DNA from 4 places in the Halomonas aestuarii genome. Region 2 is predicted to be linked to each of the others. Evidence: predicted binding sites of a transcription regulator. Region 2 holds the regulator's gene; each other region holds the start of a gene.
The links. The regulator sigma-54, encoded in region 2, starts transcription at its own class of promoters, with help from an activator protein. The targets are predictions, from matches to a motif close to TGGCACNNNNNTTGCTNT.
Positions count from the first base shown of each region.

Region 1: BOX17_RS08300 (P-II family nitrogen regulator) is a predicted target of sigma-54. The motif match lies at 4,690-4,707, and genes of this name have one in related genera.
Region 3: glnL (nitrogen regulation protein NR(II)) is a predicted target of sigma-54. The motif match lies at 3,541-3,558, and genes of this name have one in related genera.
Region 4: urtA (urea ABC transporter substrate-binding protein) is a predicted target of sigma-54. The motif match lies at 3,215-3,232, and genes of this name have one in related genera.

Region 1 is NZ_CP018139.1:1,803,802-1,809,649, reverse strand. It holds gene BOX17_RS08325 (malate synthase G) at 1-774, opposite strand, end outside; gene BOX17_RS08320 (alpha/beta hydrolase) at 1,008-1,982, shown strand; gene BOX17_RS08315 (hypothetical protein) at 1,979-2,461, shown strand; gene BOX17_RS08310 (YifB family Mg chelatase-like AAA ATPase) at 2,499-4,001, opposite strand; gene BOX17_RS17165 (accessory factor UbiK family protein) at 4,075-4,476, opposite strand; gene BOX17_RS08300 (P-II family nitrogen regulator) at 4,768-5,106, shown strand; gene BOX17_RS08295 (ammonium transporter) at 5,146-5,848, shown strand, end outside.
Region 2 is NZ_CP018139.1:424,591-430,438, reverse strand. It holds gene rapZ (RNase adapter RapZ) at 1-602, opposite strand, end outside; gene ptsN (PTS IIA-like nitrogen regulatory protein PtsN) at 646-1,131, opposite strand; gene hpf (ribosome hibernation-promoting factor, HPF/YfiA family) at 1,139-1,447, opposite strand; gene BOX17_RS01950 (RNA polymerase factor sigma-54) at 1,618-3,042, opposite strand; gene lptB (LPS export ABC transporter ATP-binding protein) at 3,185-3,910, opposite strand; gene lptA (lipopolysaccharide transport periplasmic protein LptA) at 3,910-4,440, opposite strand; gene lptC (LPS export ABC transporter periplasmic protein LptC) at 4,437-5,021, opposite strand; gene BOX17_RS01930 (KdsC family phosphatase) at 5,025-5,582, opposite strand; gene BOX17_RS01925 (KpsF/GutQ family sugar-phosphate isomerase) at 5,625-5,848, opposite strand, start outside.
Region 3 is NZ_CP018139.1:1,438,859-1,444,706, reverse strand. It holds gene glnA (glutamate--ammonia ligase) at 99-1,505, shown strand; gene BOX17_RS06600 (ZIP family metal transporter) at 1,598-2,311, opposite strand; gene BOX17_RS06595 (DUF4124 domain-containing protein) at 2,469-3,047, shown strand; gene glnL (nitrogen regulation protein NR(II)) at 3,627-4,673, shown strand; gene glnG (nitrogen regulation protein NR(I)) at 4,666-5,848, shown strand, end outside.
Region 4 is NZ_CP018139.1:3,094,591-3,100,438, forward strand. It holds gene BOX17_RS14390 (Bug family tripartite tricarboxylate transporter substrate binding protein) at 22-1,008, shown strand; gene BOX17_RS14395 (tripartite tricarboxylate transporter TctB family protein) at 1,008-1,460, shown strand; gene BOX17_RS14400 (tripartite tricarboxylate transporter permease) at 1,460-2,986, shown strand; gene urtA (urea ABC transporter substrate-binding protein) at 3,312-4,613, shown strand; gene urtB (urea ABC transporter permease subunit UrtB) at 4,731-5,848, shown strand, end outside.

The sequences.
Region 1 (5,848 bases), 1.4 Mb from region 2:
GACGCCGGCCGGGTCGGTCTTGCCGATCGAGTGGCTCGGGTCGACCTGGATCTCCAGGTGCAGGCCGTGGTTGACCAGCAGGATGGACTCGGGGCTGTCGGCATCTCCGTTGAAGCCCACCAGCTTGCCGGGATCCTGCAGGCCGGTCTCGCGGCCGTCCTCCAGGGAGACCACCAGCTGGCCGTCGCGCAGGGCGTACTTGACGGCATCCCGGTGGGAGCCGGTGGCCAGCGGGGCGGCACGGTCCAGCACGCCGCGAGCGTAGTCGATGACCTTCTCGGCGCGCTTCGGATTGAAGCTTGTGCCCTTCTCGGCACCATCGTCCTCAGAGATGGCATCGGTGCCGTAGAGGGCGTCGTATAGGCTACCCCAGCGCGCGTTGGCGGCGTTGAGGGCATAGCGGGCGTTGTTGACGGGCACCACCAGCTGCGGGCCGGCCTGAGCGGTGATCTCGCGATCGACGTTGGCCGTGGTCACGCTGACCTTGGCGGGCGCCTCCACCAGGTAGCCGATCTCCTTGAGAAAGGCGCGGTAGGCGGCCATGTCGCGGACCGGGCCGGGGTTCTCGCGATGCCAGGTATCGAGCTTCTCCTGGAGGCGGTCACGCTCGGCGAGCAGCTCGCGGTTCTGCGGGGCCAGGTCATGGAAGAGTGCATCCACCCCGCGCCAGAAGGCCTCGGGATCGACGCCGGTCCCCGGCAGGGCCTGTTCGTTGATGAAGCGGTCCAGCTCGGCGGCCACCTGGAGGCGATGGCGAGTGATGCGTTGGGTCATGGGTCGTACTCCTCATGCTTGGCTGTTCGGTGCCCCCTGGCACCGACCGGCCGGACAGGGAAAGATGACTGCGTGGGTCAATTTTGTGGAAAATACTTCCACATGTAAAGCCATCGCCGCCTCGAGGCACCGGAAGCTAGACCAAATGATGAGGCCCATGGCCCGTCGCCAAAGGCTTCGCTGGTCGCGCCGTCGCCTTGGCGCTAGCATGAACGGGCATTGCGGAGAAACCGATGAGCGACTTCACCCCCCTGCAGGCTCTGGGCCCCCTCGCCCCCGCCGACCGGTCCGGCCAGGAGCTGGAACGCTACCTGGGCCACTACGGCCTGGCGCCCCTGCTCGCCGAGCGGGTGGGCCTCTACGTGGGCTACCTGGAGGCCGGCGACTTTCGCCTGTGGACCCAGGTCTGGAGCCCCGAATCGCCCATCGGCACGGCCTTCGTGGTGCACGGCTACTTCGACCACCTCGGCCTCTACCGCCACCTGCTGGAATGCCTGCTGGCGCGGGGCTGGCGGGTCGTGCTCTGGGACCTGCCCGGCCATGGCCTCTCCAGCGGCCGGCGCGCCTCCATCGACGACTTCAATGACTATGGCAGCTGCCTGCATCACCTGCAGCAACATCTGCAGTACGAGGGGCTGGCCCCCCGTCCCTGGCTCGGCATCGGCCAGAGTACCGGCGCGGCAATCCTAGCCACCGATGCCCTGACCCGGGGAGACGACGGCCACTGGTCGGGACTCGCGCTGCTGGCCCCGCTGGTCCGCCCCTGGGGCTGGAACCAGTCGAGCTGGCTGCACCGCCTGGTGGGCCCCTTCGTGGATTCGATCCCGCGCAAGTTCCGCGCCAACTCCACGGATGCCGACTTCGCGGACTTCCTGCGCGTGGGCGACCCCCTCCAGGCCGACCGCCTGGCGATGGACTGGGTGGGCGCCATGCGCCGCTGGATGCCGCAGCTGTTGGCGCTGCCCCCGAGCCCGGTCCCGACCCTGATCCTGCAGGGCGAGCAGGACCTCACCGTAGACTGGGAATGGAACCTCAGCGTGCTGGCCCGCAAGTTTCCCAACGCGGAGATCCATCGCCATCCCGAGGCCCGCCACCACCTGGTCAACGAGGCCGAGCCGATTCGCCGCGAACTCTTCTCGGTGCTCGACCGCTTCGTCGAGACGCTGGAGCCGGCCGGCGCCCCGGTCGGGGAGCGGCATTCGCCATGACGCGCCACCTGATGCCGCTGCTGTTGACCCTGCTGCTCGCCGGCTGTGCGGGCTCCCCGGAGCAGCCGACCACCGTGCGCCAGGCCCTGTTCGGCTTGAGCGAGCGCGCCGCCGAACGGGTCACGGCGACCCCGCCCCTGCCGAGCCCGGCGGTCGATCAGGTCCTGCTGCTGGCGATGCCGGAGGTCGATGCGCGGCTGGGGCTCACCGACGAGCGCCTGCTCGAGAGCCTGACCCGGGCCCTGCTGGCGGTCTCGGGCGGACCCCAGGTCCTGGAGTGGCGTGAGGCCATGGCAGAGGGCGGCCATGACAACCAGTGGCGCCTAGAGACCCGCCTGGTCGCCGACGGCCCCCGCCTGCGGCTCTCGGACCGCGAGCTGCTGCCCTATCGCCTGAGCCTGGAACTGCGCCGCACCGGACGCGACGAGCCCGCCTGGCGCACCGACATCAGCGGGGCCCTCGACGCCACGGCCCTCTGATCACCCCATGATCACCGCCCGGTGAGCGCGCGGCCCTTCACCCCTTGAGCAACCGGTCGAGCTGACGGTAGCCGATGGCCTCGATCAGCTGGTCGCGCCCGGGTCGCGCCTCTCCGGCCAGGTCGGCCAGGGTCAGGGCCACCCGCAGCACCCGGTGATAGGCCCGGGCCGACAGCTTCAACCGCTCCAGCACCGAGGCCAGCCAGGCCCGATCCTGCGCCTGCAGGGCGCAGGCCTCCTCCAAGGCCCGTCCCGACAGCTGCGCGTTGAGCCCCCCGCGGGCCGCCTGCCTCGCCCGCGCCGCCAGCACCCGCTCGCGCACCACCCTCGAGGACTCTCCCGGCTCCCGGGAGGTCAGCTGCTCGGGTGCCAGCGCCGGCACCTCCACCTGAAGGTCGATGCGATCGAGCAGCGGACCGGACAGCCGTGCCTGATAGCGCTGGATCTGGGCCGCGGTGCAGTGGCAGGGCTGACGCGGGTCGCCCAGGTGCCCGCAGGGACAGGGGTTCATGGCCGCCACCAGCTGGAAGCCGGCCGGAAAGCGTCGCTCGTGGCTGGCCCGGGCGATGTGGATCTGCCCCGATTCCATGGGCTCCCGCATCACCTCCAGGACGTGCCGGGAGAACTCCGGCAGCTCATCCAGGAAGAGCACGCCGCGATGGGCCAGGGAGATCTCCCCGGGGCGCGGCTTGGAGCCGCCGCCCACCAGGGCGACGGCACTGGCGGTATGGTGCGGAGCGCGGAAGGGGCGCACCCCCCACTGCTCGGCGCGGGGCAGCCCGCTCACGGAGCGGATCGCCGCCACCTCCAGGGCCTCCTGCTCGGTGAGCGGGGGCAGGATGCCCGGCAGGCGACTGGCGAGCATGGTCTTGCCGGTCCCGGGCGGGCCGGCGAAGAGCAGGTTGTGGCCGCCGGCGGCGGCGACCTCCAGCGCACGCCGGGCCTGGTGCTGGCCCCTCACGTCCGCCAGGTCGGGGCCCGGTTCCAGCGCCGGGGCGGGGCCCGGCGAGCGGTGCGGGAGAAGGGGCGCCTGCCCCAGCAGGTGCGCCACCACCTCAAGCAGGTGATCGGCGGGCAGCACGTCGAGGTCCCCGGCCAGGGCAGCCTCGTCGGCGTTGGCCCGGGGCACGATCAGCTGGCGGCGCGCATGGCGGGTGGCCATGGCCATGGGCAGCACCCCGGCCACCGGCCTGAGCCGGCCGTCCAGGGCCAGCTCGCCCGCGCACTCGACGCCCTCGAGGGCCTCGCGGGGCACCTGGCCGGAGGCGACCAGCAGCCCCAGGGCGATGGGCAGGTCGAAGCGGCCGCCCTCCTTGGGCAGGTCGGCGGGGGCCAGGTTGAGGGTGATGCGTCGCAGGGGGAAGTCAAAGCCAGCATTGACCAGGGCACTGCGGACCCGCTCGCGGCTCTCCTTGACGGCGGCCTCCGGCAGTCCCACCAGGGTGATGCCGGGCAGCCCGTTGGCCAGGTGCACCTCGACCAGCACCTCGGGCGCCTCGAGGCCGAGGCCCGCCCGGGTGTGGATGATTGCCAGCGTCATGCGCGATCCCTCGCCGCCTGTCTGCCCTCAGGCTAGTCCAGGCCGGCGGGGGGCGCCCGATACCGGGCGAGGATCAGCGGCTGGACTCGCCGGCGCCGGCGTCTTCCTCGGGGTTCGCGTCATCGGCGCTCGCACCGGGGCCGGGCTCTTGATTCGGCTCGCGCGTGGATGCCGCACTCGGCTCCTCCGGCAGCGCCAGCGCCGATGCGCTCGTCGTCTCCCGCGCGGGGGCGGTGTCCAGCACCGCCTCCAGTGCCGCCACCTGCTGCTCCAGGGCCTCGACACGGGCCCGGGTGCGCTGTAGCACGTCCATCAGGATGTCGAAGTCCTCCCGCGACACCAGCTCCAGGCGGTCGAAGGCGCCCTTGACCACCTGCTGGATCCCCTTCTGCACCTCTTCCGGGGCCTGGGAAGCGCCCTGCAGCCGGTCGCCGATCTGCTGGGCCAGGCGGCTGATGCGGTCGTGGCTCACCATGATGTCTCTCCTGAAACGTGATTTGGATGCCTGTCCAGAGGATACGCAAGCCTCGGGCGCCGCGCATTATCCGGCTATGCTTGACCATGGTGCAGATGCACTTCGACATGGCACCAGAACAGTGCATGACCGCGATCGGCCTCCTGCACCCCATCGCCTCCCTTCACCAGATGCACCCCCAGTCCACTGAAATCACGAAAATATTCCGCAAAGTGGCACGGTTTGCGCAAAGACAGGGCAGCCACTTCTCGGTGGCATTGCGCCGCCCATCATCCGTAGGGGAGATCCGACATGAAGCTGATCACCGCCATCATCAAGCCATTCAAGCTCGACGACGTCCGCGAGGCACTCGCTGAAAACGGCGTCCAGGGCATCACCGTCACGGAGGTCAAGGGCTTCGGCCGCCAGAAGGGCCACACCGAGCTCTATCGCGGTGCAGAGTACGTCGTCGACTTCCTGCCCAAGGTCAAGGTCGAGGTCGCCGTGGACGACGCGCGCCTCGATACCGTACTAGACGCCATCTGCAGCGCGGCCAACAGCGGCAAGATCGGCGACGGCAAGGTCTTCGTCACGCCACTGGAGGACGCGATCCGCATCCGCACCGGAGAGCGCGGAGCCGATGCCGTCTGACGGCCCCTCCCTTCCCATTCCTGACGTGGAGAGACACCCATGAGTGAACTTCCGGAACTGAGCTACGCGCTCGATACCTTCTACTTTCTGATCTGCGGCGTACTGGTCATGTGGATGGCCGCCGGCTTCTCGATGCTCGAGGCAGGCCTGGTGCGCTCCAAGAACACCGCCGAGATCCTCACCAAGAACATCGCCCTGTTCGCCATCGCCTGCACCATGTACCTGCTGGTGGGCTACTACGTGATGTACTCCAGCGAGGCCGGAGGCATCCTGCCGAGCCTGGGCGCGCTGATCGGCAGCGAGAACGGCGTCGATGCGGTGCTCGCCGGCGGCGATGACGCCCCCTACTACTCCATGCGCTCGGACTTCTTCTTCCAGGTCGTGTTCGTGGCCACCGCCATGTCCATCGTCTCCGGTGCCGTGGCCGAGCGCATGAAGCTGTGGGCCTTCCTGGCCTTCGCCGTGGTCATGACCGGCTTCATCTACCCGGTGTCCGGCTACTGGACCTGGGGCGGTGGCTGGCTGGCCGAGGTCGGCTATTCCGACTATGCCGGCTCCGGCATCGTGCACCTCGCGGGTGCCGCCGCGGCCCTGGCCGGCGTGCTGGTGCTCGGCCCGCGCAAGGGCAAGTACGGCAAGGACGGCAGCATCTACGCCATCCCCGGCGCCAACCTGCCGCTGGCTACCCTGGGTACCTTCATCCTGTGGATGGGCTGGTTCGGCTTCAACGGCGGCTCCGAGC
Region 2 (5,848 bases):
CGCAGGGCCGGATCCCAGTAGGGGTTGGGCAGGCAGCGGGCGTCGAAGACGATGTCCGCGTCCAGGGGCACCCCGCGCTTGAAGCCGAAGGACTCCACGGTCAGGGTCATCTGCTCCGCCCGATGGCCCGCCACCTGGTCGGTGATGCGCCCCCGGAGCTCGTGCACCGAGAGCCGCGTGGTGTCGATGACCAGGTCGGCGAGATCGCGAATCTCCGAGAGCGCCTGCTCCTCGGAGTCGATGGCCTCGGCCAGGGTCATGTCGCTGCCGCGGGTGAGCGGGTGACGGCGGCGGGTGTGGGAGTAGCGCTCCAGCAGGATCCGGGCATCAGTGGTCAGGTAGACCACCTGGCAGTCCACGTTGCGTGCGCGCAGATCGTGCAGGAGTTGCGGAAAGCGTTTCAGGGCCTCCGGCAGGTTGCGGGCATCGATGCTGACGGCCATCGAGGAGCGCACCGTGCGGTCATCCTGTAGCTCGTCCACCAGCGAGCCCAGCAGCATCGCCGGCAGGTTGTCGATGGCGTAGTAGCCGAGGTCCTCCAGCGCCTGCAGCGCGATCGACTTGCCGGAACCCGACCGGCCACTGATGATCACGAGCTGCATGCGGGTCTCCTGGCTGGGGGACGGGCCGGGGGGCAGGGAGGGCTCAGCCTCCCTGGCTGCCGGTCGGGGCCTGTTGTCGGATCGCCTCCATGAGGTGCTCATGGAGCTCGCGCTGGCTTGAGCTGTGCCGCAGCCGGGCCCGGGTATCGGCGTCGTTCATCACGCCGGCGACCTGGCCGAGCAGGGCGAGGTGGGCCTCGTCGGCCTCCTCGGGGACCAGCAGCACGAAGACCAGGTCCACCGGTTCCCCGTCGATGGCATCGAAGTCCACCGGCTCAGCCAGCTTGAGGAAGCCAGCGATGGGGGCCTTGCAGTGCGGGTTCCGGGCATGGGGAATGGCGACCCCGTTGCCGATGCCGGTGCTGCCCAGCCGCTCCCGGCCGATCAGTCGGCTGAAGACCTCCTGGCTGTCGAGGCTGGGCGTGTTTTGGGCGATGAAGGTGCTGAAGAACTCCAGCACCCGCTTCTTGCTTCCCCCCGGCACATCGAAGAGGGTGCGCTCGGGGGGCAGGATGGCGTCCAGTGTCATGACGGGATCAGCGAGCGCCGGCGCCCTGGGCGCGGGCCTGTGCCTTTTCCTTGTGCTTCACCAGCTGACGGTCGAGCTTGTCGGCCAGGGCATCGATGGCGGCATACATGTCACTCTCCATGGCTTCGGCATGGAGGTCAGCACCGGCGGCATGCAGGGTGCAGGCGGCCTGCTGGCGTTCCTTCTCCACGGAGAGGGTGACCTGCACATTGGTGATGTTGTCGTAGTGACGCTCGACGCGGGTCAGTTTTTCCTGCACATAGTCACGCAGTGCGTCGGTCAGTTCCACATGATGGCCGGTGATGTTGACTTGCATGACACGCTCCTTGCTCTTGCGGGGTGTGGCTCGATTGTAACCCTTTTTGCCGTCCTGCATACCCCTTCGCCCCGGGGGATTGGAGCTCCCCGTGAACGGCGTCATTTCAATCGCTTGCGTTCGGGTCAATAGGCGGCAGGAGGGCGCTTGAGGGCGTCGCGGGGGATCGTTCAACGCAACCGCTTGCGCTCGCTGGAGGAGGGGATGCCCATCGCCTCGCGATATTTCGCCACCGTGCGGCGCGCGACGCTGATGCCGGCTTCCTCGAGCAGCGCGACCAGCCGGCTGTCGGAAAGCGGCTTGCGCGGGGGCTCGTCCTGGATCAGCTTGCGGATCCGGGCGCGGATGGCGGTGCTGGAGTGGGCGTCGCCCTCGCCGTTGCCGCCCCCCACCTGGCTGGAGAAGAAGTACTTGAGCTCGAACATGCCGCGCGGGGTATGGATGAACTTCTGGGTGGTGACCCGCGAGATCGTCGATTCATGCATCTCCACGACCTGGGCGATATCGGCCAGGATCAGCGGCTTCATGGCCTCCTCGCCATGCTCCAGGAAGTCGATCTGTCGCACCATGATCTCGCGGCCCACCCGCAGCAGCGTGTCGTTGCGGCTGGAGAGGCTCTTCATCAGCCAGCGCGCTTCCTGCAGGTGGTCCTTGAGGAACTGGTTGTCGTCGCTCTTGTCGGCGCGTCGGATCAGGGCGGCGTAGTCGGGCTGGATGCGCAGGCGCGGCATGGCCTCGGGATTGAGTTCCACCTGCCACCCCTCGCGGGTATGACGCGCGACGAGGTCGGGGATCACGTAGTCGCTGTCGCTCTCGGTGAAGGCGCTGCCGGGGCGAGGATCCAGCGAGCGCACCAGGTCGATCACCGTGTCGAGGGCCGCGTCGTCGAGGCCGAGCCGGCGCTTGAGCAGGCGGCGGTCGTCGCCCGCGAGCGCCTCGAGGAACTGGCGAACCAGGCGGCGGGCCTGGGGCAGCAGGGGCGTGTCATCGGGCAGGGTGGCCAGCTGCAGCAGCAGGCACTCGCGCAGGTCCCGGGCGAAGACGCCGGTGGGCTCGAACTGCTGGAGGCGCAGGAGCACCTGCTCGACTTCCCGGCTCCTCAGGCCCGCGAGGCCTTGGGTCCTCAAGCCGTCCCGGATCTCTTCCAGGGGCTGGGTGAGATAGCCGTCGCCGTTGATGCTGTCGATCAGGCTCTCGGCGATGCGCATCTGGCGCTCGTCGAGGTCGGTCATGGCCAGCTGCCAGGCCAGGTGGCCCTGCAGGCTCTGGCCCGACGCCTGGCGTTCGAAGTCGGGGCCCTCGCCGCTGCCGCCGGCGGGGGCGGTGCCGAGGTCCTGGTAGGTGTCGGACCAGTCGCTATCGGTGGTGAGTTCCTCGGGGATCTCGCTGGCCCAGTCGTCGTCGGGCGTCTCGCTCACCGCCTGTTCGCCGAACTCGTCCTCGACGTCCAGCAGGGGGTTGGACTCCAGCGCCTGCTGGATCTCCTGGCGAAGGTCCAGGGTCGAGAGCTGCAGCAGGGCGATGGCCTGCTGCAGCTGGGGCGTCATGGTCAGCTGGGTGCCGACGCGAAGCTGCAGGGAAGCCTTCATGGCCATGAGAGGAGTTCCCCCGGCGTGCCGAAAACCCCTACCCTAGCCCCTGCCCGAGGGGGTTGCAACCTGATAATTTGCAACAATCGTGCCATCCGCAATCTTCATGCCGTCGGGATATAACGACAGGTATATCAGGTGATTGCAATCAGAGGCGGAAGTCCTCGCCCAGGTAGACCTCCCGCACGCGCTGGTTGGACAGGATCGCCTCGGCATTGCCCTCGGCGATGATCCGGCCGTCGCCCACGATGTAGGCGGTATCGCAGATGTCCAGGGTGTCGCGGACATTGTGGTCGGTGATCAGCACGCCGATGTCGCGGGCCTTGAGCTGGCGGATGATGCCCTTGATCTCGCCCACCGAGATGGGGTCGACGCCGGCGAAGGGCTCGTCGAGGAGGATGAAGGCGGGCTCGGTCGCCAGCGCCCGGGCGATTTCCACGCGTCGCCGTTCGCCCCCGGAGAGGCTCATGCCAAGGTTGTCGCGGATATGCGTCACGTGGAAGTCCTCGAGGAGTTCCTCGAGCCGGGCCTGGCGGCCCTGGCGGTCGAGGTCGCGGCGTGTCTCGAGGATCGCCATGATGTTGTCGGCGACCGACAGCTTGCGGAAGATCGAGGCCTCTTGGGGCAGGTAGCCGATGCCGGCCCGGGCCCGTTCATGCATGGCGGCCGTCGAGAGGTCGAGGTCGTCGATGTGCACCTCGCCGGCATCGGCGCGAACCAGGCCGACGATCATGTAGAAGGAGGTGGTCTTGCCGGCCCCGTTGGGGCCGAGCAGGCCGACGATCCGGCCCTGCTCGATGGAGACGCTGATGTCCTGCACCACGCGACGACGCTTGTAGCTCTTGGCCAGGTGCCGGGCGCTCAGGGTCTTCATCACTGGCCGTCCTGCTGTTCGGGCTCGAGGGTCATCCGCACGCGCTGGCGCTCCTGGACGCCCTCGGCCTCGGAGCGGGCCTGGACGACGCGGCGGTCGAGGAAGTATTCGAGGTACCCCCCGTCGAAGGTGTCGCCGTCCTTGTGCAGCTCGGCGCGGTCGATCAGCTCGATGCGGCGATCGGCGACGTGGTAGACGACGGTGCGGCCCCAACCGCGGACCAGGGGCTCGTCCGGGGCGGGCTTCTGCTCGATGTAGGCACGTTCGCCGGTGGCGGTAGCGCGGCTGAGCTCGCCCTCGTCGTTGCGCACGATCTCCACCCGGTCGCCGGTCAGCTGCATGCTGCCCTGGCGGATCTCCACGTTGCCGGTGTAGACGGCGGTGCCGGCGCGGTCATCGAGGTCGAGCTGGTTGGCTTCCACCTCGATCGGGGCGCTGGCGTCACCCTCCAGGGCCAGGGCCGGGGCGCTGCCGAGCAGCACGCCGATGACGCCGAGGGTCAGCAGGGGGGCGAGGGAAGGTCGCGTCATGACTCGGGGTCCTCGTGGGTCGCGGGCGGATGGTAGCCGCGCACATTGTCGGTCAGCCGGGCGCGGTTGTCATGGATCCAGGCGTCGAAGCGCTCGCCGCGCATCCGCTGGGGCGGCTGGCGCAGCACGGCCGGGGTCTCGCTCCAGGCGTGGCCGCTGTCGGCATCGAAGTGCAGGATCTCGGTGTCCAGTTGCCAGCGCTCGGCGGGGGCGAGGAGTCGCGCGTCGCCGGACAGGGTCAGCGGGTTGCCTCCCGCGCCCAGGGTGCCGGTGTCGCCGCTGGCCAGCCAGACCCGTCCCTCCTCGTCCAGCAGCGTGCCGTCCGGTTGCTGTAGGCGGGTCACGTCGTCATGGGGGGTATGGGTCAGCCGCGGGGTGTCGAGGCGCTGGTGAGGCCGCCCCTTTGCGTCGAAACGGGTCAGCCGGGCGTCCTCCAGGTAGTAGTCGGGCTCGCCCGACGCGTCTCCCGGAACCGGGCCGGGGGGCGGCGCGTCCTGCAGGTCGAGCAGGGCCAGTCCCCCGCCCAGGACGAGCAGCAGAAGGAACAGGCCGGTGCGGAAGCCCGGGCGCGGCAGGGCCATGGATCAGGTCGAGCCGTGCAGGTAGGTGTCGAGCACGGCGTCCCAGTGCCCCTGGGCCTGGAGCAGGGTGTCGCAGATCTCGCGCACGGCGCCGTGGCCGCCCACCGACTCGGTTACCCAGTCGGCATGCTGGCGGATGTAGGACGGCGCGCCGGGCACGCTGATGCCGACCCCGGCACGCCGGATGGCCGCCACGTCGGGCATGTCGTCACCGCAGTAGGCGACCTGCTCGAGCTCCAGCCCCAGGCGACCGCACAGCTCGCGCAGCACGGTGAGCTTCTTCTCGGCCCCCTGGAAGACATGCTTGACGCCCAGGGCGGCGGCGCGCTGGCTGACCATCGGCGAATCGCGACCGGTGATCAGGGCCACCACGATGCCGGCGCGCTGGGCCAGCTTGATGCCATGGCCGTCATGGGTGTGGAAGGCCTTGATCTCGATGCCATCGGCCTGGAAATAGAGGCGCCCGTCGGTCAGCACCCCGTCCACGTCCATGGCGAGTAGGCGGACGTGGCGCAGGCGGTCGACGAGTTGGCTGTCGAGCAGGGGGGATTCAAGGCTCATGGTGTCTCCAGCAGTCTGGGGCGTAGGTGGGCGATCAGGGCGTCAGATGACGCCGCTGGCGAGCAGGTCGTGCATGTGCAGGGCGCCGACCGGGCGGCCGTCGGCGTCGACCACGGCCAGGGCCGAGATGCGGCTGTCCTCCATCAGGCGGACGGCCTCGGCGGCCAGGGTGTCGGGGGCGATCCGCTTGCCGGGGCGGGTCATGACGTCGTCGACGCTTAGCGCCGAGAGGTCGCTGTGCTGGTCGAGGGTGCGGCGCAGGTCGC
Region 3 (5,848 bases), 1.0 Mb from region 2:
AGTGGCCCGGCGGCATGCTACAACACGTGCTGGAGTAGCCAGCGCCATTGCATTACTAAAGCTCGACCTTTCGAGCCCAGCTCACAGTGGAGGACACCATGTCTGCCAAGACTCTCGCCCTGATTGAAGAACATGACGTGAAGTGGATCGACCTGCGCTTCACCGATACCCGCGGCAAGGAACAGCACGTGACCATTCCGGCCCGTGACGTCGATGAGGAGTTTTTCGAGAACGGTCAGATGTTCGACGGTTCCTCCATTTCCGGCTGGAAGGGCATCAACGAGTCCGACATGATCCTGCGTCCGGAGGATGGTTCCGGCTTCCTCGACCCCTTCACCGAGGACGCCACCCTGGTGCTGCGCTGTGACATCATCGAGCCGGCCACCATGCAGGGCTACGAGCGCGACCCGCGTTCCATCGCCAAGCGCGCCGAGGCCTACCTGCAGTCCTCCGGCCTGGGCGACACCGCCTTCTTCGGCCCGGAGCCCGAGTTCTTCATCTTCGACGAGGTGCACTGGAAGTCCGATATCGAGGGCTCCATGTACAAGATCACCTCCGAGGAGGGCGCCTGGTCCACCGACCGTCCGATGGAAGGCGGTAACCTGGCTCACCGTCCGCGGGTCAAGGGCGGCTACTTCCCGGTCCCGCCGGTGGACAGCTTCCACGACATCCGCGGTGCCATGTGTAACACCCTGGAGGCCATCGGCCAGACCGTCGAGGTGCACCACCACGAGGTGGCCAACGCCGGCCAGAACGAGATCGGCGTCAAGTTCAACACCCTGGTCAAGAAGGCCGACGAGGTCCAGGAGATGAAGTACGTGATCCACAACGTGGCTCACGCCTATGGCAAGACGGCCACCTTCATGCCCAAGCCACTGGTCGGTGACAACGGCAGCGGCATGCACGTCCACCAGTCCTTCTGGAAGGACGGCAGCAACCAGTTCGCCGGTGACGAGTACGCGGGCCTCTCCGAGATGGCGCTCTACTACATCGGCGGCATCATCAAGCACGCCCGCGCCCTCAACGCCTTCACCAACGCCTCCACCAACTCCTACAAGCGTCTGGTGCCCGGCTTCGAGGCCCCGGTGATGCTGGCCTACAGCGCCCGCAACCGCTCCGCCTCCATCCGCATCCCCTACACCGCGAGCCCGAAGGGCAAGCGCGTCGAGGCCCGCTTCCCTGACCCGACCGCCAACCCCTACCTGTGCTTCGCGGCGATGCTGATGGCCGGCATCGACGGCATCAAGAACAAGATCCATCCCGGCGACGCCATGGACAAGAACCTCTATGACCTGCCGCCGGAAGAGGGCAAGTCCATCCCGACCGTGGCCGAGAGCCTGGACCAGGCCCTGGAGGCGCTGGACGCCGATCGCGCCTTCCTGACCGAGGGTGGCGTCTTCACCGACGACATGATCGATGCCTACATCGAACTGCTCAGCGAAGACGTGGAGCGCATCCGCATGACCACGCACCCGATCGAGTTCGACATGTACTACAGCTGCTGATCCTGCGGCGCTCAGGCGCCGCACCCGGCATCACGAGAGGCACGCCCAAGGGCGTGCCTCTTTTTTGTCCCGGCGTTGTTGTTACGGCCTTGTCACGGCATAAGCATGTGGGCGGCGATGCCCAGGGCGAACCCCATCACCGCCCCCAGCGGCGGGCCCCAGTGACGCGCAAGCTTGGCCTGGGGCGCGAGGTCCTGGAACACCGAGTAGAGGATGCCGCCGGCGGCGAACAGCATGATCATCGCCACGGCCGAGGGGTAGTGGGCGAGCCACAGCAGGCCGCTCAGCCCCGCGATGGGTCCCAGGCAGGCCGCCAGCAGGAACAGGCCGATCAGTCGCCGGCTCGAGTAGGTCGTGCTGCTGCGCAGCTCGTGGTAGGCGTTGAAACCCTCGGGCAGGTTCTGCAGGGCCATCAGGCCGGCGAGCAGCAGGCTCCCGGGATTGTCAGTGGCGAAGATTGCCCCCAGCGCCAGGGCCTCGGGCACGAAGTCCGACAGCATGGCCGCCAGTTGGCTGGCCGACGTGCCGCTGCGGTTCAGGGCGATGTCCAGGGCCATGAAGGCCAGTCCCCCCGCCACGAAGCAGGCCGTGGCGGCGAAGGGCGAGATGGCCGACAGGCTGTCCGGCACCAGCACCAGGGCCACCGCGGAGAGCAGGGCGCCACCGCCCAGGGCGATGATGCCGTGACGCAGCTCGTTCTCGAGCCAGTCGATCGCTATGCATTCCACCCGGGCGAGCCAGGCTCCCAGCGGCATCGCCATGCCGGCCATCAGCGTGAGGGCGACCACCGTCTGCCATGCCTCCATGCGTCATCTCCTGTGTCCACCGGCCGCACGCCGCGTGCATGTCGGGTATCTGCACCCCATATCAACGCGTTGGCGCAATCGCCATTCCTCGGGCGCTCGCTTCTGCGCTAGTCTTGCATGATAAAGGGAAACCCATCGGCAACGCAGGAAGACGCGCATGAACAAGGCACTGGCAGTGTTGGTGCTGGGAATGTCGGTGAGCCTGGCGGCTCACGCCCAGACCATCTATCGCACCATCGACGCCCAGGGCAACGTGGTGTTCACCGACAACCCGGAGGGGGGCGGCGAGGAAGTGACGCTCGACCCGCTCACCGTGGTGCCCAGTCCCAGCGAGCCGGCGGGCATGGCGCCAGAGGTCCAGGGTGGCCAGGGGAGCGTCGGCACCGCGTCGCCGGGGCAGCCGTTCATGCCCTATGACAGCTTCAGCATCCTCTCGCCCGGCCAGGAGGAGACCCTGCCCACCGGTGCGGCCGGCAATGTCCAGGTGACCCTGGGCATCCAGCCTGACCTGCGCGAGGACCACCGGGTGCGGCTGCTGGTGGACGGACGGATCAGCCAGTCGGCCATGAATACCGATACCTTCCTGCTGAACAACCTGCCGCGCGGAGAACACGTGCTGCAGGCCGAGCTGCTGGATGCCAGCGGGGCGGTGCGCCATCGTACCTCGCCGGTGACCCTCTATGTGCAGCGAGCCAGCGTCAACCTGCCCCAGAACCCCAACAGCCCGGGCAGTTAGCTGTCCCATCGCCGGCCACATCGACCGCTGTGTCCGGACGGCACCCACAGGCCCTGTCGCGAGCCTGCGCCTCGCGACGATGGCCGCTTCGATGCCTTCGATCATGCGGACCGGGTGAAGGAGGGGCCTGCCTTCGACTACGTGGACCGGCTGATGGGCAGGAGTGTCCGGCCTCGCGACGACGACCGTTTCGATCCCTTCGATCATGCCGACCGGGTCAAGGAACGGGCCTTCGACTCCCGTGAGCGGCTGCGTGGCACGGAGTCCCGGCGGCGACGCGACCCCGAGCGGGCAGGGTGGCCGGGATCGTCTCATCACCCTCCGCACCATCACTCTCCACACCACCACCCTCTGCCCGACGACGCGCCCTGAGCCTTGCCTCTCCCCAGTCTCGCTGCACGGCAATGGGCGCAGCGCGCCCTTTTGCACTAAAGTGGTGCATCATGCTGGTGCGGCCTTGCCCTGATACGGCGCCATGACCTGCCTCATGAAGTGGCGCGCTTCTTGCAAGACTCCTTGCAACAGGTGCTCAAGGTGCTTCCTCCGGGGAGCGGGAACCGGATCGGGCAGGACGTCCCCATGTATCAACGCTTGATGGAACATCTCACCACCGCGGTGCTGCTGCTCGATGGCGAGCTCCGGCTGCGCTGGATGAATCCGGCCGCGGAGGCGCTGCTGGCGATCAGCCTCAGCCGCCTGAAGGGGCAGCCCCTGCCCTCCCTGGTGACGGGCGAGGAGGACATCGGGGCCCTGCTCGCCAAGGCGCGTGACGAATTCCATCCGTTTACCCAGCGCGAGGCGCGCCTGACCCTGGTCACCGGCGAGGTCCTCACCGTCGACTACACGGTGTCGCCCCTCTCCGCGGATGAGCTGCTGCTCGAGGTGGAACCCCGCGACCGGCTGCTGCGGATCTCCCGCGAAGAGGCGCTGCAGACCCGCCAGGAGACCATCAAGGTGCTGGCCCGCGGGTTGGCCCACGAGGTCAAGAATCCCCTGGGCGGCATCCGCGGGGCGGCCCAGCTGCTGGAGCGCGACCTCGATGATCCCGGCCTGCAGGAGTTCACCCGCATCATCATCGAGGAGGTCGACCGCCTGCGGGACCTGGTCGATTCGATGCTGGGGCCCAACCGGGTCATGCGTCACGAGCCCCTCAACATTCACAAGGTGCTCGAGCGCGTCCGGTCGCTGCTCATCGTCGAGCACCCGACGGTATGGATCGAGCGCGACTACGACCCCAGCCTGCCGGACCTGTCCGGCGACGAGTCGCAGATGATCCAGGCGGTCCTCAACGTGGCCCGCAACGCCGTGGAGGCGATGACCGAGGCCGGCACCGCCTCGCCGAGGCTGGTGCTGCGGACGCGCGCCCGCCGCCAGTTCACCCTGGGCGCCGAACGTCACCGGCTGGTCTGCGAGGTGGCGATCATCGACAACGGCCCGGGGATTCCCGAGTCGCTGCGCGAGACGCTCTTCTACCCCATGGTCTCCGGCCGCGCCGAGGGCAGCGGCCTGGGGCTCTCCATCGCCCAGTCGGTCCTGCACCAGCACCAGGGGCTGATCGAGTGCGATTCGGAGCCCGGCCACACCCAATTCCGACTGCTGATTCCGCTGGAGAAGCGCCATGACTGATGTCGCACGTGTCGTGGTCGTCGACGACGATCGCGCCATCCGCTGGGTGCTCGAACGTGCCCTGGCCCAGCCCGACCTCGAGGTCGAGTCTCACGAGCGTGCCGATCGCGCCCTGGAGCGCCTGCTCGAGGACCCGCCCGACGTGCTGGTCACCGATATCCGCATGCCGGGGCTCGATGGCCTGGACCTGATGGCCCGGGTGCGCGAGGTGCATCCGGAGCTCCCGGTGATCGTGATGACCGCCCACTCCGACCTGGACAGCGCCGTGGCCTCCTATCAGGGGGGCGCCTTCGAGTACCTGCCCAAGCCCTTCGACGTGGACGAGGCGCTGGCCCTGGTGCGTCGGGCGGTGGCCCATGCCCGCGAGCGGCAGCGTCCGGTCACCGTGCCCGAGGGGCTGGATGCCGAGATCATCGGCGAGGCCCCGGCCATGCAGGAGGTGTTCCGCGCCATCGGCCGGCTGTCGCACTCCCACATCACGGTGCTGATCAACGGCGAGTCGGGCACCGGCAAGGAGCGGGTCGCGCGTGCCCTGCATCAACACAGCCCGCGCTCCGGTAAGCCCTTCATCGCGCTGAACATGGCCGCGATTCCCAAGGACCTGATCGAGTCGGAGCTGTTCGGCCACGAGAAGGGCGCCTTCACCGGTGCCACGGCCCAGCGCCAGGGGCGGTTCGAGCAGGCCAACGGCGGCACCCTCTTCCTCGACGAGATCGGCGACATGCCCGCCGACACCCAGACCCGCCTGCTGCGGGTCCTGGCCGACGGCGAGTTCTACCGGGTGGGCGGCCACACCTCGGTGAAGGTGGACGTGCGGATCATCGCCGCCACCCACCAGAACCTCGAGACCCTGGTGGAGGACGGGCGCTTCCGCGAGGACCTCTTCCATCGCCTCAACGTGATCCGCGTCCACCTGCCCAAGCTCGCCGAGCGCCGGGAGGACATCCCGCGGCTCGCGCGCCACTTCCTGTCCGAGGCGGCCAAGGAGCTCTCCACCGACATCAAGGTGCTCACCCCCGAGGCCGAGGCCCATATCACCCGGCTGCCCTGGCCGGGCAACGTCCGCCAGCTGGAGAACACCTGCCGCTGGCTGACCGTGATGGCCTCCGGTCGCGAGGTGCTGGTCGAGGACCTGCCGCCGGAGCTGCGCGAGCCCGGAGCCACCGAGGGCGCCG
Region 4 (5,848 bases), 870 kb from region 2:
ATCTCAGGAGGAACGCCCGCCATGATTCTCAAGCGACCCATCCAGCTGGTAGCCATCACCGTGCTCGCCACCACCGCCGCATCCGCCTTCGCCTTCGAGCCCGAGGGCAAGGTGGAGTGCCTGGCACCCGCCGATCCGGGCGGCGGCTGGGACTTCACCTGCCGTAGCGTAGGCCAGGTCCTTCAGGACCTCGAGCTGGTGCCCGGCAACGTCCAGACCATCAACATGGCCGGTGCCGGTGGTGGCGTGGCCTATGCGCACACCGTCAGCAAGCGGGCCGGCGACGACCAGCTGCTGGTGGCGGCCTCCACGGCCACCACCACGCGCCTGGCCCAGGGGCAGTTCCCGGGCATGGACGCCGGGATGGTCAACTGGATCGGCGCCCTGGGCGCGGACTATGGCGTCATCGCCGTGTCCGACGACTCCGAGATCGATGATCTCCCCGAGATGATGGAGGCCCTCAAGGAGGACCCGCGCAGCATCAAGTTCGCCGGCGGCAGTGCCAAGGGCGGTTGGGACCATCTCAAGGTGCTGATCGCCGCCCAGGCGGCGGGCGTCGAGAACCTGCCGCGCATCGCCTACCTCTCCTACAACAACGGCGGCGAGGCCATGACCCAGGTGGTGGGGGGGCACGTCGATGCCTTCACCGGCGACATCTCCGAGGCCCAGGGCTTCATGGAATCTGGTGACCTGCGCGTGCTGGCCGTGCTCTCCGAGGAGCGCCTGCCGGGGAAGTTCAACGACATCCCCACCGCGATGGAGCAGGGCATCGATGCCATCGGCCCCAACTGGCGCGGCTTCTACATGCCCGCCGACATCTCCGATGACGCCAAGCAGTACTGGGTGGATGCCATGGACACCATCTACGCGAGCCAGGAGTGGCAGGACGTCATGACCAACAATGGCCTGATGCCCTTCCACATGAGCGCCGGCGAGTTCGAGACCTTCGTCACCGACCAGATCGATGACATCGAACAGCTTTCCAGGGACATCGGGCTGATCCAGTAATGACCTTCAACGACCGCATCTTCGGAGTGCTGATGATCGTCCTGGCCGTCGCGTACGGCTGGGGCGCCACGCAACTCCCCGAACCCTTCGGCGGCAGTGAGGCCGTCGGTCCCGAGACCTTCCCGCTGCTGCTCTCCGTGGTGCTGGCCCTCTCCAGCCTCTACCTGATCGTCAGGCCCGACCCCGACAACGCCTGGCCCTGGAGCCGGACCGGCATCGAGCTGGTCATCGCCGTGGTGGTGCTGGTGCTCTACGCCATGCTGCTTCAGCCGCTCGGCTTCATCATCAGCACCGCCCTGGCCGTCGGCACCCTGTGCTGGCGCATGGGCGCGCGACCGCCGCGCGCCTACCTCGTCGGGGCGGTCTCCGGCCTGGTGGTGTACCTGGTGTTCAACTTCGCCCTGGACCTCGCGCTGCCGCTGGGCCTGCTCTCGTTCCTGGAGGTGAGCTGATGGAGACCCTCGGCTATCTGATCGACGGCTTCGGCGTCGCCCTGGCGCCGCACAACCTGATGTTCGCCCTCATGGGCGCCTTCCTGGGCACCCTGATCGGTGCGCTGCCGGGCCTGGGGCCGGCCAACGGGGTGGCGATCCTGATCCCGCTGGCGTTCACCCTGGGGCTCGCCCCCGAGACCGCCCTGATCATGCTCACCGCGGTCTATGCCGGCGCCATGTACGGCGGGCGCATCTCGTCGATCCTGCTCAACATTCCCGGCGACGAACCCGCCATGATGACCTGCCTCGATGGCTACCCCATGGCCCAGCAGGGCAAGGCGGCGGAGGCCCTGGCGATCTCCGCGGTGGCCTCGTTCATCGGCAGCCTGGTGGCCACCATCGGCCTGATCCTGCTGGCGCCGCTGCTGGCCGACTTCGCCCTGACCTTCGGCCCTGCGGAGTATTTCGCGCTCTTCCTGCTGGCCTTCGCCACCCTCGGCGGGATCACCGGCAAGAACCCGATGAAGACGGTGGTGGCCGCGGCCATCGGCCTGATGATCGCCACCGTGGGCATCGACAACACCGGCGTGCAGCGCTTCACCTTCGGCGTGCTGGAGCTCTACGAGGGGGTGGACTTCATCATCGCCATCGTCGGGCTCTTCGCCATCTCGGAGCTCTTGTTCTTCATCGAGGAGCGCGCCGGCGGCGGCAAGGAGAAGATGGTCGTCAACAAGCTCAAGCTCTCCTGGGCCGATATTCGCGCCATCCTGCCCTCGAGCCTGCGCGGCGGAGTGCTGGGCTTCATTGCCGGGGTCCTGCCCGGGGCCGGCGCGTCGCTGGGCAGCTTCATCGGCTACACCCTCGAGAAGAAGGTCGTGGGCAAGAAGGGCTACTTCGGCCAGGGCGACCCGCGCGGGGTGGCCGGGCCCGAGGCCGGCAACAACGGCGCGTCCAGCGGTGCGCTGGTGCCCATGCTGACCCTCGGCGTGCCGGGCAGCGGGACCACCGCCGTGCTGCTGGCACTGCTGATCTCGCTCAACATCACGCCTGGGCCGCTGATGTTCACCCAGCACGCCGACGTCGTCTGGGGAGTGATCGCGGCGCTGCTGATCGGTAACTTCCTGCTGCTGGTGCTCAACATTCCGCTGGTCGGCATCTTCGTGAAGCTGCTCTCGGTACCACCGATGTACCTGTTGCCGGTCGTCACCATGATCGCCTTCGTGGGGATCTACTCGATCAGCAACACCACCTTCGACCTCTACTTCATGGTGGCCTTCGGCGTGGGGGGATATGTGCTGCGCAAGCTGGAGATCCCGCTGGTGCCGGTCATCCTCGGCCTGCTGCTGGGGCCGGAGATGGAGAAGAACCTGCGCCATGCCATGGACATCTCCGACGGCGACTGGACCATCCTGTGGGACAGCGGGCTGGCCATCGGCCTGTGGGTGTTCGCCGGCCTGGGCCTGATCCTGCCCTACCTCATCGGTCCGATCCTGCGTCGTCGAATGACGGTGGCGACCGGCACGGGCAACCCGGAAGGCGACTAGCCCTCCCGTGTCCTCCCGGCCCCGCGGGGGCGTCGGCCTGGCCGGCGCCCCCGTCTTCTGTCTGGCCGTCTCGCCCCATTGCGGTGCGTTGCACCATGGGGCCGGTCGATCATGGCGCGCCGCGACGGGGCGCCTGCACCAGAAGATGGCCTGGGGGCGGCATCGCCCCCCGTTTCGCCCGCGCCCAACCGACTGATTGATTGTCGAAAAAACGGCATCTCGGCGACATGGCACATCCCTTGCGCGTTCATGCCAGAGGCATTCTCGCGATGTCCTCCTGCGCTGGACTCATCATCAACAAGAACATCGATCGCAAGGAGATCCCATGATCCCGTCATCCACTTACCGTTCCCCCCGCTGGCTGGCCGCGTCCCTCCTGAGCCTGGGGGTGGCCGCTCCCGCCATGGCCCAGGAGGATCCGATCAAGGTCGGCATCCTGCACTCCCTCTCCGGCACCATGGCCATCAGCGAGACGGTGCTCAAGGACACCGTCGAGATGCTCATCGAGCAGCAGAACGCGAATGGCGGCCTGCTCGGTCGCCAGCTGGAAGCCGTCGTGGTGGACCCGGCCTCCGACTGGCCGCTGTTCGCCGAGAAGGCCCGCGAGCTGCTGGCCCAGGAGGAGGTCGACGTGATCTTCGGCAACTGGACCTCGGTATCGCGCAAGTCCGTGCTGCCGGTGGTCGAGGAGCTCAATGGCCTGCTCTTCTATCCGGTGCAGTACGAGGGCGAGGAGTCCTCCGAGAACGTCTTCTACACCGGGGCGGCGCCCAACCAGCAGGCGATCCCCGCCGTCAACTACCTGATGAACGAGGTGGGCGTCGAGCGCTGGGTGCTGGCCGGGACCGACTATGTCTACCCGCGCACCACCAACAAGATCCTCGAGGCCTACCTCAAGGGTCACGGCGTGGGCGATGCGGACATCATGATCAACTACACGCCCTTCGGTCATTCCGACTGGCAGAACATCGTCTCCGAGATCAAGGCGTTCGGCAGCGAGGGCAAGAAGACCGCGGTGGTCTCCACCATCAACGGCGACGCCAACGTGCCCTTCTATCGGGAACTGGGCAACCAGGGCATCGACGCCGCCGACATCCCGGTGGTGGCCTTCTCGGTGGGCGAGCAGGAGCTCACGGGCATCGACACCGCGCCGCTGGTCGGGCACCTCGCCGCCTGGAACTACTTCATGAGCGTCGACACCGATACCAACTATGACTTCATCGACGCCTGGATCGAGTACACCGGCGACGACATGGCGGTGACCAACGACCCCATGGAAGCCCACTACATCGGTTTCAACATGTGGGCCGAGGCGGTGCGCAAGGCCGGTACCACCGAGGTCGACGAGGTCAAGGACGCCATCATCGGCGTCAGCGTCCCCAACCTCACCGGTGGCTATGCCGCGATGATGCCCAACCACCACATCACCAAGCCGGTGCTGATCGGCGAGATCCAGGACAACGGCCAGTTCTCCATCGTCTGGGAGACCCCCTCCACCGTGGCCGGCGATGCCTGGTCCGACTACCTGGAAGGTTCCAAGGACCTGATCAGCGACTGGCGCGCACCCCTGTCCTGCGGCAACTACAACGTCGTGAAGGGCAGCTGCGGTGGCGGCGAGGCCCAGTAAGAGGTCGTCCTACCATCACCAGGGCTTCCTCGCGGAATCCCGCTGACAGACCCACCGGGCCCACGTCGGCCCGGTGGTATCGGCACGCCACTCGACGATCATTCACAGGACACGTCCATGAAGATCCCCCCATGTCTCAGGCGGCTGCTGGCCCTTTGCCTGCTGGCCTGCCTGCCGCTGACCGCCCAGGCCCAGGAGGACGACGGCCAGTCCCTGCTCGCGTCCCTCGATGCGGCCTCCTACGCCCAGATGGGCGGGGCCATCGAGGCCATCGTCGACAGCGGCGACCCGCGCAGCCGCGACTGGCTGGAGGCCCTGCTCGGCGGCAAGCTGCAGCGCCACAAGGAGAGCGGGCGCTTCGTCGTGGTGCTCGAGAACCGGGGCCGCAACTGGCCGGTGGTCGATGCCCTGACCGGAGAGGACCTCGGCGAGATGTCGCGCCGCGAGCTCGACCGCATCGGCATCAACAATTCACTGCGCGGCCAGTTGCAGAGTGTCCTGGCCGTGCTCGACCTGCGGGTGGATGACGTGGGGGCCCGCCGCGAGGCGGCCCGCGACCTGCTGGGGCAGGTCGACGAGGCCATGGTGGCGCCCCTGCAGGACCTGCTCGAGGCCGAAGGGGATGCCGAGGTCGCCCGCCTGCTCGCCCAGGGGCTGGCGATCCATCGCCTCGAGCAGGGCCAGGTGGCGGCGGTCGATGTCCTGGCCGGCAGCCTCAACGGCGAGGTCCGCTCGGCCCTGAGCTCGGCGGCGCGAAGCGACGATCCCGCGCTCGCCGAGGCTGCCGAGGCCGCGCTCGCCGGCATCGACCAGAAGCTCAGGCTCAACCGCGGCCTGGAGACCCTCTACTTCGGCCTGTCGCTGGGCTCGGTGCTGGTGCTGGCGGCCATTGGCCTGGCCATCACCTTCGGCGTGATGGGGGTCATCAACATGGCCCACGGCGAGCTGATGATGCTAGGCGCCTATACCACCTGGGCGATGCAGCAGCTGCTGCCCGGCCAGCCCGGCCTGGCGCTGCTGCTGGCGATTCCCGCCGGATTCCTGGTGGCGGCGCTGGCCGGCATCGCCATCGAGCGCGGGGTCATCCAGTTCCTCAAGGGCCGACCGCTGGAGACCCTGCTGGCCACCTTCGGCGTCAGCCTGATCCTCCAGCAGCTGGTGCGCACCGTCATCTCGCCGCTCAACCGCACCGTGGTCACCCCGGAGTGGATGAGCGGCTCGCTGATGATCAACGA